3 regions of the Nocardiopsis sp. NPDC058789 genome follow, and region 2 is predicted to be linked to each of the others. Evidence: predicted binding sites of a transcription regulator. Region 2 holds the regulator's gene; each other region holds the start of a gene.
The links. The regulator HrcA, encoded in region 2, represses chaperone genes, less so after heat shock. The targets are predictions, from matches to a motif close to TTGGCACTCTCNNNNNGAGAGTGCCAA.

Region 1 (4,194 bases), on a different contig from region 2:
GCTGACGGACGAGCTGGAGTCGCGCGGTCTGGACCCCGAGGCGTACATGGCGGCCGCCGACTGCGACCCGAGCGCGGCCTCGAACGCGGGCGGCTACCCCAACGGGCTGCTCCCGCAGGAGGCCCTCTGCTCGCTGTACGACGACAAGTTCCTGAGGGCCGACGCCGCCGTCGAGTTCCTCCAGCTGAACGTCGAGTACGTGGAGGAGTTCGGCGAGAACATGTGCATCACCAGCGCCTACCGCGACCTGCCGAACCAGCACCGCGTCTACGCGCAGGAGCCGCCCGGCTTCGCCGCCGTGCCCGGCACCAGTAACCACGGTCTGGGGCAGGCGATCGACCTCGGGTGCGGCATCCAGAACTTCCGTTCGGAACGGTGGAACTGGATGGAGACCAACGGGGCCAAGTACAACTGGATCCACCCCGCCTGGGCGAAGTCCAGCCCCTTCGAACCCTGGCACTGGGAGTACGAGGGCTAGGGCGCGCGCTGGTTTCGGACCGGCCCGTCAGGCGATCCGGAGGGCGGCCCCGCGGGGCCGCCCTCACGTGTGTCGCGGCGGGGGCCGTGCGAGCCCCTGAGCGCCCTACGAAACGATCTCCGGGGTGACCTCGCTGGTGCAGTGGGCGCACTTGCTGGCCTTCTTGTTGATATCCGAGAAGCAGTGCGGGCACTCGCGGGTGGTGGCCTCCTCGGCCTTGATGAACTTCTCCATCAGCTTGCCCATGGGCAGGACCACGAAGAAGTACAGGACCGCGGCGGTGATCAGGAAGGAGACCAGGGCGTCCACGAAGGACCCGTACAGGAATCTGCTCCCGTTGATCTCGAAGTAGAGGTCGGAGAAGGTGGGGATACCGCCGAAGATCCCCAGGAGCGGGGTGATGAACCCCTCGGTGAACGCCGAGATGAGACCGGCGAAGACGGAGCCGATGACGACCGCGACCGCCAGCTGCACCAGGTTTCCCTGGAGCAGGAACTTCTTGAAGCCTTCCATGGAACTGCCCTACGTGTTCGTGAGTGGTGGATGCGCCCGGTGGGGCGCCCGGGATAGCTTTCACCACCCCTGGTCATCGGTCAACCGCGAATCGTGACAGACAGTCGCGAGGAGATCGCGTGCCCTGCCAGGGTTCTGGCTTCCTCGCTGGTCGCAGCGATGACGACCAGCGATCCCACCTCCCCGCTCGGACCCTCCTCCGCCGGAACCGCCAGCACCGGCCGGTCCCCGACCACCTCGACGGCCGGTCCGGCCCCGGACGGCGGCCCGCCGAACTCGTCGGCGCCCGTGGCCGCCAGTACGTCCACCCGGCTGCCGGGGGAGAGCAGGCCGACCACCCCTGCGTCGGCGACCCGCACCGGCACCGCGACCATGTCCGCGCCGTAGCGAGCCGCCGGAGGGTCGCTCAGCCGGGCGTCGGTCAGCACCTCGCCCCGGCGCACCGGAGCGTTCAACGTGAGCCCGGCCGTGGGGTCCCCGGGCGAGAGGGCCCCGTCCGGGACGGAGCGCTGGGCCACGACCACGGGGGCGAGGTCGTCCCCGGAGAGCGGTGCGGTCGGGTCGAGGTCCCTCGCCGCCACGAGCACCTCCGCCTCGGGCTGGGGCGGGGGACGCAGGACGAGGACCGCGCAGACCACGGCCAGGGCGGTCAGGACCGAGGCGACGGCGCGGCGGTGACGGTCGAGGAGGCGGAGCGGGCCGCGCCGGTGCCGGAACGGGGGCGGGGGGTGGCTCATGCCTCCAACGCTAGGCCGGGGGAGGTGGCCCCGGAGGGTTGTCCACAGGGCGGATTCGCGCTCGGATCCCGCCGGGTCCGGGAACCCCGGAGACGACGAAAGCGCCGCCGAGGGGCCTCGGCGGCGCGGCCACGGTCAACGGTGCGGTGGCTCAGCTGCTGGTCGCGGCGGTGCTGCCGCTGGTGCTCTTGCTGCTCGACTTGTCGCCGCCGCCCGTGCTGGCGGTGGCGGCGGCGGGGGTGCCGGTGCCACCGGAGTCGGAGGAGGGCTTGGCGGAGTCGGTGGACTTCTCGCTCTTGCCCTCGGAGCCGCCGTCGGTGTTGGAACCGGTCAGGGCGGAGCTGTTCGTGGTGGACTTACCGCTGTCGGTGCGGTAGAAGCCCGAGCCCTTGAAGACGATGCCGACCGCGGAGTACACCTTGCGCAGGCGACCCTCGCACTCGGGGCAGACCGTCAGCGAGTCGTCGCTGAAGCTCTGCACGACCTCCATCTGGGCGTCACACTCGGTGCACGCGTACTGGTACGTAGGCACTGTTCCGGGTCCTCCTTGCTGGCACTCACACCCGTCGACTGCTAAATAGTACGCGTTCGCCGACCACGGCCGCGACAACCCCTCACCGCTGCGGCGCGGAGCGTCCCGTGGGTCGGGCGGCACCGGGCCGAGGGCCGGGGGGAACGCGCGTACCGGGGCGGGTCCGGGACACGACCGCCAGCCATAACGCTCCGCTCCGGCGGCTTAATCCCCTCGGCTCCGCGTCCCCGCCCCCGACCCGCCCCCTCGCTCCGCTTCCCCCGCCCCACGGGCCTCACCCAGGGCGGCCGTCCGGGGCGCCTCCGGGCCAGACCGCCGAGTCCGGGTCGAACACGTGGAGTCCGCCGCCCGGGGTCACGACCGCGTCCACCGGCCGGTCGTGCGCCTCGGCGGGCAACTCGTCCACGAACTCCTCGTCGTGGACCACGGCGATCGCGGGCGTGTGCGGGCCCCTGAGCGGAAGCGCGCGGTCGTAGCAGCCCGCCCCGCGACCCATCCTCGTGCCACGGCGGTCCACCGCCACGGCCGGGCAGATCACCGCGTCGGCGCGGGCCAGCACCTCCGGTCCGTAGCGGTGCCCGGTCGGCTCCACCAGACCGTGCCCGGCCGACGCGAGCCCGTCGGGGCCGTCGTAGGCCGCCCAGTCGAGCGTCCCGTCGGGCAGGAAGATCGGCAGCAGCACGTACGTGCCGCGCTTCCACAGCGCGTTGACCAGGCCACGGGTGCCGGGCTCGCCGCCCACGGAGTAGTAGCAGGCGACGGTCCCGCCCATGGCGAGCCACGGCAGCTGCATGAGGGTGTCGCGGACGGCGGAACCCACGCGGGAGCGCTCCGCCGCGTCCCTCTCCCGCCGAGCGGAGAGCAGCCGGGCGCGGAGCGCGCGCTTGGCGTCGCGGTCGTGTTCGTTCGTGGCACCCATGAGCCCAGTGTGGCACCCGGCCCCCGCCTCCCCGAGGGGTGAACACTCGGTTGCGGTTACCACGACTTCGCCCGAAACGACGGGGACTTCTCGGCCACGGGAAGCCATCGGTCCACGTGCTGGCGGTTGTCTGTCCTAAAGTGCCGTTCATGAGCGCCGACACCGACCAGAAGCGACCCCGCACCGACGCCGCCGTGACCAAGGCGGTCGTCCCCGCGGCGGGGCTGGGCACCCGTTTCCTGCCCGCCACCAAGGCCACTCCCAAGGAGATGCTGCCGATCGTGGACAAACCCGCGATCCAGTACGTCGTGGAAGAGGCCGTCGAAGCCGGGCTCAGCGACGTCCTCATGATCACCGGGCGCAGCAAACGCTCCATCGAGGACCACTTCGACCGCGCCTACGAGCTGGAGGAGGCGCTGGCCGCCAAGGGCGAGAAGGAGAAGCTCAACTCGGTCCGCGAGTCCAGCGACCTCGCGCAGGTCCACTACGTCCGCCAGGGCGAGCCCCGGGGCCTGGGCCACGCCGTGCTGTGCGCTGAGGCCCACGTGGGGGACAGCCCCTTCGCGGTGCTCCTCGGCGACGACATCATCGAGTCCGCCGACCTGCTCCGCCGCATGATCGAGGTGCGGCGGACCCACGGTGGCAGCGTCGTCGCGCTCATGGAGGTGGAGCCCGAACAGGTCTCCCTCTACGGCTGCGCGGCGGTGGAGCCCACGGACGAGGCCGACGTCGTCACCGTCACCGACCTCGTCGAGAAGCCCTCCCCCGAGCAGGCGCCGAGCCGTTGGGCGATCATCGGCCGCTACGTGTGCGACCCGGCCGTCTTCCCCGTCCTGCACGACACCGCGCCCGGACGCGGCGGCGAGATCCAGCTGACGGACGCCCTCAAGGAACTGGCCCGGACCAGCCCCGACCAGGGCGGCGGCGTCCACGGCGTGCTCCTGCGAGGGAACCGCTACGACACGGGGAACAAGGCCGAGTACATCCGCACCGTGGTGGAGTTCGCCTGCCGCCG
Region 2 (4,194 bases):
TCACGGTCGGTGGCGCCGCGCCACCCCGTACCCGCTCACCAGCGTCCCGTACGGGCCTGGAGGACCGACAGCGCGGCCACCCCGGCGGTGGAGGTGCGCAGCACCGAGGGCCCCAGCAGGGTCCGCACCGCCCCGGCCTCGTCGAAGGCGGCCAGTTCGGCCTCGGAGATCCCGCCCTCCGGGCCGACCACCAGGACGATCCCCGTACCGCGGGGCTCCTCCGGGAGGGGCAGCGAGGACAGCCGACGCGCCCCCTCCTCGTGCAGGACCGCGCCGAGGTCCGCCCCGGCCAGCAGGGCGGACACCCCCTTGCGGTCCAGCGGCTCGGTGACCTCGGGCGTCCGGGCGCGGCGGGCCTGCTTGGCCGCCTCCCGGGCGCTCGCCCGCCACTTGGCCAGGGCCTTGGCTCCGCGGTCGCCCTTCCACTGCGTGACACAGCGCTCGGCGGACCAGGGCACGACGACGTCGACCCCGGCCTCCGTCATCATCTCGACGGCGAGCTCGCCCCGGTCCCGTTTGGGCAGGGCCTGCACCACGGTGATCCGGGGTCGGGGCTCGGGTTCGCTCCGGCGCTCCACCACACGGCAGACGAGCGCGTCCTTGCCGACGACCTCGTCGACCTCACAGCGCACGCGCAGGCCGAGACCGTCGGACAGGTCGACGGTCTCGCCCTCGCGGATGCGCCGGACCGCCACGGCGTGGCGGCCCTCCGGACCGTCCAGTCGGATCCGGTCGCCCGCCAGCGCGGCGGTCCCGACCAGGAAGACCGGCGGGGTCACTTGGCTCCGAAGGCGTCGCGGATCTTGGAGAAGAAGCCGCCGTGGCCGGGGCTGAAGCGACCCGGGTTCTGGTCCTCCCCGCGCAGTTCGGCGAACTTGCGCAGCAGGGCCTCCTGCTCCTCGTCCAGCTTGCCCGGGGTCTCCACGTCCACACGGATGCGCAGGTCTCCCCGGCCGCCCCCGTCGAGGTGCGTGACACCCTTGCCCGGCAGGGTGATGACGTGGCCCGAGTTGGTGCCCGGACGCAGGTCGATGTTCTCGGTGCCGTCGAGGGTGTCGAACGCGCACGAGGCGCCCAGCGCCGCCGCCGTCATGGGGACGGTGATGGTGCAGTGCAGGTCGTCGCCGCGACGCTCGAAGGTCGGGTGGGGCTTCTGGACGATCTCCAGGATGATGTCGCCGCGCGGTCCGCCGTTGGGGCCGACCTCACCCTCACCCGCGAGCTGGATGCGGGTGCCGTCGTCGACACCGGCGGGGATCTTGACGGTGCGGGTGACCTTCTCCCGGACCCGGCCCTCGCCCGCGCAGTCGCCGCAGGGGTTGGTGATGACCGAACCCTGGCCGGAGCACTGCGGGCAGGGACGCGAGGTCATGACCTGCCCGAGGAAGGAGCGCGTGACCTGGGAGACCTCGCCCTGGCCGTGGCACATGTCGCAGGTGGTCCGGTGCGAACCGGCCGCGGTGCCCTCGCCCTGGCACGTCTCGCACAGGATCGCGGTCGGGAAGGTGATCTCCCGACTGACCCCGAACGCGGTCTCGACGAGGTCGAGCTCGATGCGGATCTTGATGCTGCGCCCGCGCCGGACCCGTTCCCGGGGGCCGCGCCCGCCGGGCTGTCCACCGCCGAAGAAGGCGTTCATGATGTCGTCGAAGGCGAACCCGCCCGCGTTGCCGAAACCTCCGGCACCGCCGCCGCCACCTGGGGCGAAGGGGTCCTGGCCCATGTCGAACATCCGACGCTTGTTCTCGTCGGAGAGGACCTCGTAGGCCTGGGTCACTTCCTTGAAGCGCTCCTGGGTGGCGGGGTCCGGGTTGATGTCCGGGTGGAGCTCGCGCGCGAGCCGCCGGTACGCCTTCTTGATCTCGTCCTTGGACGCGTCGCGACGCACCCCGAGAACCTGGTAATAGTCTCTGGCCACTGAGTTACTGTCCTGCCAAAATCTGTCCGACATACCGGGCCACCGCACGGACGGCGCCCATCGTCCCTGGGTAGTCCATACGGGTGGGGCCCACCACTCCGATCTTGGCCAGCGACTGGTTTCCCACGCCGTAGTCAGCCGACACGATGGAAGTGGATCGAAGGCCCTCGTGGAAGTTCTCCGCGCCGATGCGCACCGTGAGCATGGAGGGGTCCTTGGCCTCACCGAGGAGTCGTATGAGGACCATGTTCTCCTCCAGCGCCTCGAGCACCTCGCGCAGGCTGGCCGCGAAGTCGACCGCGGCCAGGTTGGCGGTGCCCGCCAGAACGATCTTCTCCTCGTGTCTCTCCACGAGGCTCTCCAGCAGGACGGAGAGGACCGCGACCGCGACGGGCCGGTCCTCCGGTGCGACCTGGGCGGGCAGGTCCTCCACCGCGTCCGGCACGTCACCGAGGTGTCTGCCCGCGATGGCGCGGTTGAGCATGGTGCGCAGGTCGTCCACCACGGTCTCACTGACCGATCCCAGCCCGTCGATGACGCGCTGTTCGACCCGTCCGGTGTCGGTGATGACGACCATCATGATGCGCTGACCGCCGAGCGGCACCAGTTCCACGTGCTGCACCGACGAGCGGGTCAGCGACGGGTACTGGACGATCGCGACCTGCCGGGTGAGCTGCGCGAGCAGACGCACCGTGCGGGCGACGATCTCGTCGAGGTCCACGGCACCACCGAGGAAGGACTCGATAGCGCGCCGTTCGGCCGCCGAGAGCGGCTTGACGGAGGAGAGCCGGTCCACGAAGAGCCGGTACCCCTTGTCGGTGGGCACCCGTCCCGCACTGGTGTGGGGTTGGGCGATGTAGCCGTCCTCCTCGAGGGCGACCATGTCGTTGCGAATGGTCGCCGGGGAGACACCAAGGGGGTGACGGTCCGCCAACGCCCGCGAACCCACGGGTTCGTTGGTGTTGACGAAGTCCTCGACGACCGCACGCAGGACCGCGAGCTTGCGCTCATCCAGCAACTCGCCACCTCCTGGCACTCCAAGGTCCTCAGTGCTAATTCTATGCCCGGCCGCAAACCGGCACGGCTACCCGCACGCGGTAACACGGAGACGGGGGGTGCTTCTTCCCTGACCGAGCCGCGACGTGCGCCACCCGCCAACGGGATTACCGAGTGTGTCACCAGTAGACTGCACCACCGTGGTTACCAAGGGAACCGGCCGTTACGGCCGCGACGTTCTGGCGGGAGACTGGCGACGACCGAGGAAGGGCGCGGTACGCGAGATACCCCTCAGTCGTGACCTGGTCGTGGAGGACGCCGACGAGACCTTCTGCGGCGCGGTGGTGTCCTGGGACAAGGCCGCCGTGACCCTGGAGGACCGGGACGGGCGCCGCAGGGTGTTCGAGCTGGGCCCGGCCGCCTTCCTCGTGGACGGTGCGCCGGTGACGCTGGTGCGTCCGGCGGCGGAGCCCAGGGGGCCGCTGCGCAGCGCCTCGGGATCGATCGCGGTGACCGACGCGCGGGCGCGCACGGCTCGGGAGAGCCGGATCTACGTGGAGGGCGCGCACGACGCCGAGCTGGTGGAGAAGGTCTGGGGCCACGACCTGCGCGTGGAGGGAGTGGCCGTCGAGTTCCTTGAGGGAGTCGACGACCTTCCCGCCGTGGTGGCGGAGTTCGCGCCGGGACCGGGGCGCCGTCTGGGGGTCCTGGTGGACCACCTGGTGCCGGGGTCCAAGGAGAGCCGGATCGCGGAGCGCGTCCGGGGCGCGGACGTCCTCGTGGTCGGCCATCCCTATGTGGACGTGTGGCAGGCGGTGCGCCCGGGCGCGGTGGGAATCGGGGCCTGGCCCGAGATCCCCCGGGGTCAGCCCTGGAAGGAGGGCGTGGTGGACGCCCTGGGGTGGCGGATGGAGACGGGTGAGGCCTGGCGTCGCATCCTCGGCTCGGTCCGTGGCTACGGGGACCTGGAACCCTCCCTGCTGGGGCGGGTGGAGGAGCTCATCGACTTCGTCACGGGCCCGCACGCTCCGTAACACTAGGATTGTCGCGATCACATGGTCTGATGGGACCCTCGGAACGTCGTTCCCCGTCTCCCTCAGGCCTCCCGGCCTCCGGCCCTCCGCGGTCGTCGGTACGGCCCGACTCGTTCGGGCACAGCAAGCGCCCCCAACAGCGGAGTCAAGGAAGAGCATGAGCGAGACCCCGTCCAGCCGTCCGTCGCCGGACGACGCGCAGGGACAGCAGCAGCCGCAGGACCCCGACCAGCAGAGCGGCGCGCG
Region 3 (4,194 bases), on a different contig from region 2:
CGCGGGCCGAGGCGGTGCTTCCGGAGGTCCTATCCCGCTTCGGTTTCACGGCACAGCAGGTAGAACGGTTTCTCGCCGATTCGCGTGAGGACGACCGTCACCGATTCCGGTCCCGAGGCGCGCAGATCACGTCGGAGTTTCTCGGTGTCCACCGCCGAACCGCGTTTCTTGATCGTTACCGTTCCGGCCTTGTGCGCACGCACCGAGGAGCGCACGCGTTTCAGTGAGAACGGCGCGAACTCCAGCACCTCCAGCACCCGCCACAGGGGTGAGCGCTCGGGCCGGTCCGAGGTGAAGTAGGCGATCCGCTCGTCCAGCAGCGCGCCGTCCACCCGTGCCGCCGCCTCCGCCACGAGGTGGGAGCGGACCACGGCCGGGTCCGGGTCGTACAGGTAGCGCCGGGCGGGCGCGACCGGCGCCGGGCCCAGGCCCGTCTCCTCGTCCAGGTGCGCCACCGCGCCCTCTCTCGCCAACAGGCCCGCGCGCTCGTGCAGCACCGTCGCGCGCCGTCGTGGCCCGTCCGGGCCGAAGCCCAGCCCGCCGAACCACAGAGCGGTCTCCTTCAGCTCCCCGTCCACCGAGATCCACTCGGCTGACGCGGCGGGGGAGAGGACCTCGTGCGGAATCCCCGGGGCGGCCTTCAGGCACGCGGCCTCCGCACCCTCCGCGAGTCGGGTGGCCACGTCCCACGGTGGCGAGTAGGCGGCCGGGTCGAACACCCGGCCCCGCCCTCCGCGCCGGGCCGGGTCGCAGAACAGCAGGGGGTGGTCACCCACCGCGACCCCGTTCACGTCACCCTCCCGGACCCGGGCGTGCGCGGACAGCCCCAACGCCTCGATGTTGGCCCGGGCCACCGCCACGGTCAGGGGGTCGGCGTCCACGCCCTCCACCGGCACGCCGCGCCCGGCCAGGGCCAGGAGGTCGGCGCCGATCCCGCAGCACAGGTCGCCCGCGACGGCGCCCCCGGCCACCGAGGCGGGCAGGTGCCCGGCGGTGCGCTCGGCGCGGTACTCGGCCACGCTCCGGCGGGTGGACTGCTCCAGGCCGTTCGGGGTGAAGAACATGCGCGCGGCGTTCTGCCCGAACTTGGCCCGGCCGCGCTCCCGCAGGCCCACCTGGGTCATCACGGCGTTGACCAGTTCGGAAACCGGGAGGTCGGGGGCGAGCGCGGCGACCCGTGGGTCGGCGCGCAGCCGCGACGCGGTGGCCAGGGGGTCGCTGGCCGTGGCGGCGGGGTCCACCCCGGCGAGGACCTCCCGTCCCGCGTCGGTGAGCAGCGCCGAGAACGCGGGGACGCGCATGGAACCTCCTGCTGTGGGCACGACGGTGGGGCGGGCCCGCCCGTCGGTCCGGGCCCCCGCCACATTTCCATTCTGGCACTCTCGGGGGTAGAGTGCTAAACGCGACGAGGCCGGTCTGGCACCCGCGACGACAGGCCGCCGCGGTCGCCCCTTTTACGTGGTCGGTTCGTGCTCACGCATGGCCGACGTCAGATACACCGAGACTTTGAAGGGGGAGGTCACACCGTGTCGACCGCCACCAAGACCGTGCTGAAGCCGCTCGAGGACCGCGTCGTGGTCAGGACCCTGGAGGCTGAGCAGACCACCGCCTCCGGTCTGGTCATCCCGGACACCGCCAAGGAGAAGCCCCAGGAGGGCGAGATCCTGGCCGTGGGTCCCGGTCGCCTTGACGACAACGGCAAGCGCGTCGCCCTCGACGTGAACGTCGGCGACGTCGTCCTCTACAGCAAGTACGGCGGCACCGAGGTCAAGTACGACGGCCAGGAGTACCTGGTTCTCTCCGCCCGCGACCTCCTCGCGGTCGTCGAGAAGTAGCTCTCGGCGCAGAGCCTTCGAACATCCCGCACCGGTCGGCCCTGAAGCCGGGCGGGGCGGGATGTTCTCTTTCGACCCGAACCGTTAGAGGAAGTACTCACACATGCCGAAGATCCTGGAGTTCGAGGACGACGCCCGCCGCGCCCTCGAGCGGGGCGTGGACCGCCTCGCCAACGCCGTCAAGGTGACGCTCGGCCCGCGCGGCCGCAACGTCGTCATCGACAAGAAGTTCGGTGCCCCCACCATCACGAACGACGGCGTGACCGTCGCGCGTGAGATCGAGCTGGACGAGCCCTACGAGAACCTGGGCGCCCAGCTGGTCAAGGAGGTCGCCACCAAGACCAACGACGCCGCCGGTGACGGCACCACGACCGCCACCGTTCTGGCTCAGGCGCTGGTCCGCGAGGGCCTGCGCAGCGTCGCCGCCGGTGCCTCCCCGATGTCCCTCAAGAAGGGCATCGACGCCGCGGCCGTCCGGGTCTCCGAGATCCTGCTCGAGCGCGCCGTGCCGATCAAGGAGCGCGCCGACATCGCCTACGTGGCGACCAACTCCGCTCAGGACGCCCAGATCGGCGACCTCATCGCCGAGGCCTTCGACAAGGTCGGCAAGGACGGCGTCATCACGGTGGAGGAGTCCCCGACCTTCGGTCTGGAGCTCGACTTCACCGAGGGCCTCCAGTTCGACAAGGGCTACATCTCGCCCTACTTCGTCACCGACGGAGACCGTCAGGAGGCCGTCCTCGAGGACGCGCAGATCCTGATCAGCCAGGGCAAGATCGGCAACCTGAACGAGCTGCTCCCGCTGCTGGAGCAGGTCGTGCAGAGCAAAAAGCCGCTGCTGATCATCGCTGAGGACGTCGAGGGCGACGCCCTGGGCGCCCTGGTGCTCAACCGCATGCGCGGCACCCTCAACGTCGCCGCGGTCAAGGCGCCCGGCTTCGGCGAGCGCCGCAAGGCCATGCTCCAGGACATCGCCGTGCTCACCGGCGGCCAGGTCATCTCCGAGGAGGTCGGCCTGACCCTGGAGAACGCGGACCTGTCCGTGCTGGGCTCGGCCCGCCGCATCACCATCACCAAGGACACCACCACCGTCGTCGACGGTGGCGGCGAGCAGTCCGAGGTGGAGGACCGCGTTCGCCAGATCCGCAAGGAGATCGAGGCGAGCGACTCCGACTGGGACCGCGAGAAGCTCCAGGAGCGCCTGGCCAAGCTCGCGGGCGGCGTGTCCGTGCTGAGCGTCGGCGCGGCCACCGAGGTCGAGCTCAAGGAGAAGAAGCACCGTCTCGAGGACGCCATCTCGGCGACTCGCGCGGCCATCGAGGAGGGCATCGTCGCCGGTGGCGGCGCCTCCCTGGTGCACGCCTCCACCGCTCTGGACGACCTCGGCCTGACCGGCGACGAGGCCACGGGTGCGGCGATCGTCCGCCGCGCGCTGGTCGAGCCCGCCCGGTGGATCGCGGAGAACGCGGGCGCCGAGGGCTACGTGGTCACCCACCGCGTCTCCGAGATGGAGGTCGGTCACGGCTACAACGCCGCCACCGGCACCTACGGCGACCTGACCGCCGAGGGCATCCTCGACCCGGTCAAGGTCTCCCGCTCGGCCGTCCAGAACGCCGCTTCCATCGCTGGCATGCTGCTGACCACCGAGGTGCTGGTCGCGGACAAGCCCGAGGAGGACGCGGACGACGGTCACGGCCACGCCCACTAGGGACGTCGGTCGGTGTCCGTGAGGGCCCGGTCCGGGGGTGGGGCGCGCCGTCGTCCCACCCCCGCCCACTACCACGAGAGACCCGTTTCACACCCGCGACTACGTACCGTTTTCGGGCTATTTTCCCAAAATGTGACCATTCTGTAGTTGCTGATTGGAGTGGTTGGGTCCTCAACTGCGGGCATCATTCCTAACGTGACGGATGCAGGCGCCCGCGAGGGCGTTACCGCGCAGCGGCCAGGTACGCCCCCGGGGCACGAGGAGGCGGACCCCGCTCCGAGTGACACGGGGTTGAACCATCTGGGCTCACTCGCCGTCCGGGGCGACGACGGGGCCATGGACTCGCTCCTGCGCGAGGTCAGACCCATGGTGGTGCGGTACTGCCGGACCCGCCTGGCGCGGGTCGCGGGCCTGGCACACTACTCGGACGACGTCGCGCAGGAAGTGTGTATCGCCCTGCTCACGGCCGTCCCCCGTTACCAGGACCGGGGCAGGCCCTTCGCCTCGTTCGTGTTCGGCATCGCCGCGCACAAGGTCGCGGACACCCTCCGCGTGGCCGGTCGGGTGGAGACGGTCCCCACCGACACCGTGCCCGAACAGCCGGACGACGGTCCCGGCCCCGAGGAGTCGGCGGTCCGCGTGTCCGAGGCC

Region 1: a site for HrcA is predicted at 2,279-2,305, ahead of ACFW3L_RS22410 (FmdB family zinc ribbon protein). Genes of this name have one in related genera too.
Region 3: a site for HrcA is predicted at 1,374-1,400, ahead of groES (co-chaperone GroES). Genes of this name have one in related genera too.

The regions. Positions count from the first base shown of each region.
Region 1 covers NZ_JBHYOW010000017.1:32,268-36,461, reverse strand. Annotated here, with positions in the region: gene ACFW3L_RS22425 (D-alanyl-D-alanine carboxypeptidase family protein) at 1-478, shown strand, start outside; gene ACFW3L_RS22420 (MscL family protein) at 584-991, opposite strand; gene ACFW3L_RS22415 (SAF domain-containing protein) at 1,072-1,728, opposite strand; gene ACFW3L_RS22410 (FmdB family zinc ribbon protein) at 1,880-2,260, opposite strand; gene ACFW3L_RS22405 (5-formyltetrahydrofolate cyclo-ligase) at 2,535-3,179, opposite strand; gene galU (UTP--glucose-1-phosphate uridylyltransferase GalU) at 3,329-4,194, shown strand, end outside.
Region 2 covers NZ_JBHYOW010000004.1:3,452-7,645, forward strand. Annotated here, with positions in the region: gene ACFW3L_RS06165 (16S rRNA (uracil(1498)-N(3))-methyltransferase) at 36-779, opposite strand; gene dnaJ (molecular chaperone DnaJ) at 776-1,918, opposite strand; gene hrcA (heat-inducible transcriptional repressor HrcA) at 1,923-2,936, opposite strand; gene ACFW3L_RS06180 (DUF3097 domain-containing protein) at 3,115-3,948, shown strand; gene ACFW3L_RS06185 (hypothetical protein) at 4,094-4,194, opposite strand, start outside.
Region 3 covers NZ_JBHYOW010000012.1:18,273-22,466, forward strand. Annotated here, with positions in the region: gene ACFW3L_RS18670 (SAM-dependent methyltransferase) at 30-1,301, opposite strand; gene groES (co-chaperone GroES) at 1,527-1,835, shown strand; gene groL (chaperonin GroEL) at 1,939-3,543, shown strand; gene ACFW3L_RS18685 (sigma-70 family RNA polymerase sigma factor) at 3,739-4,194, shown strand, end outside.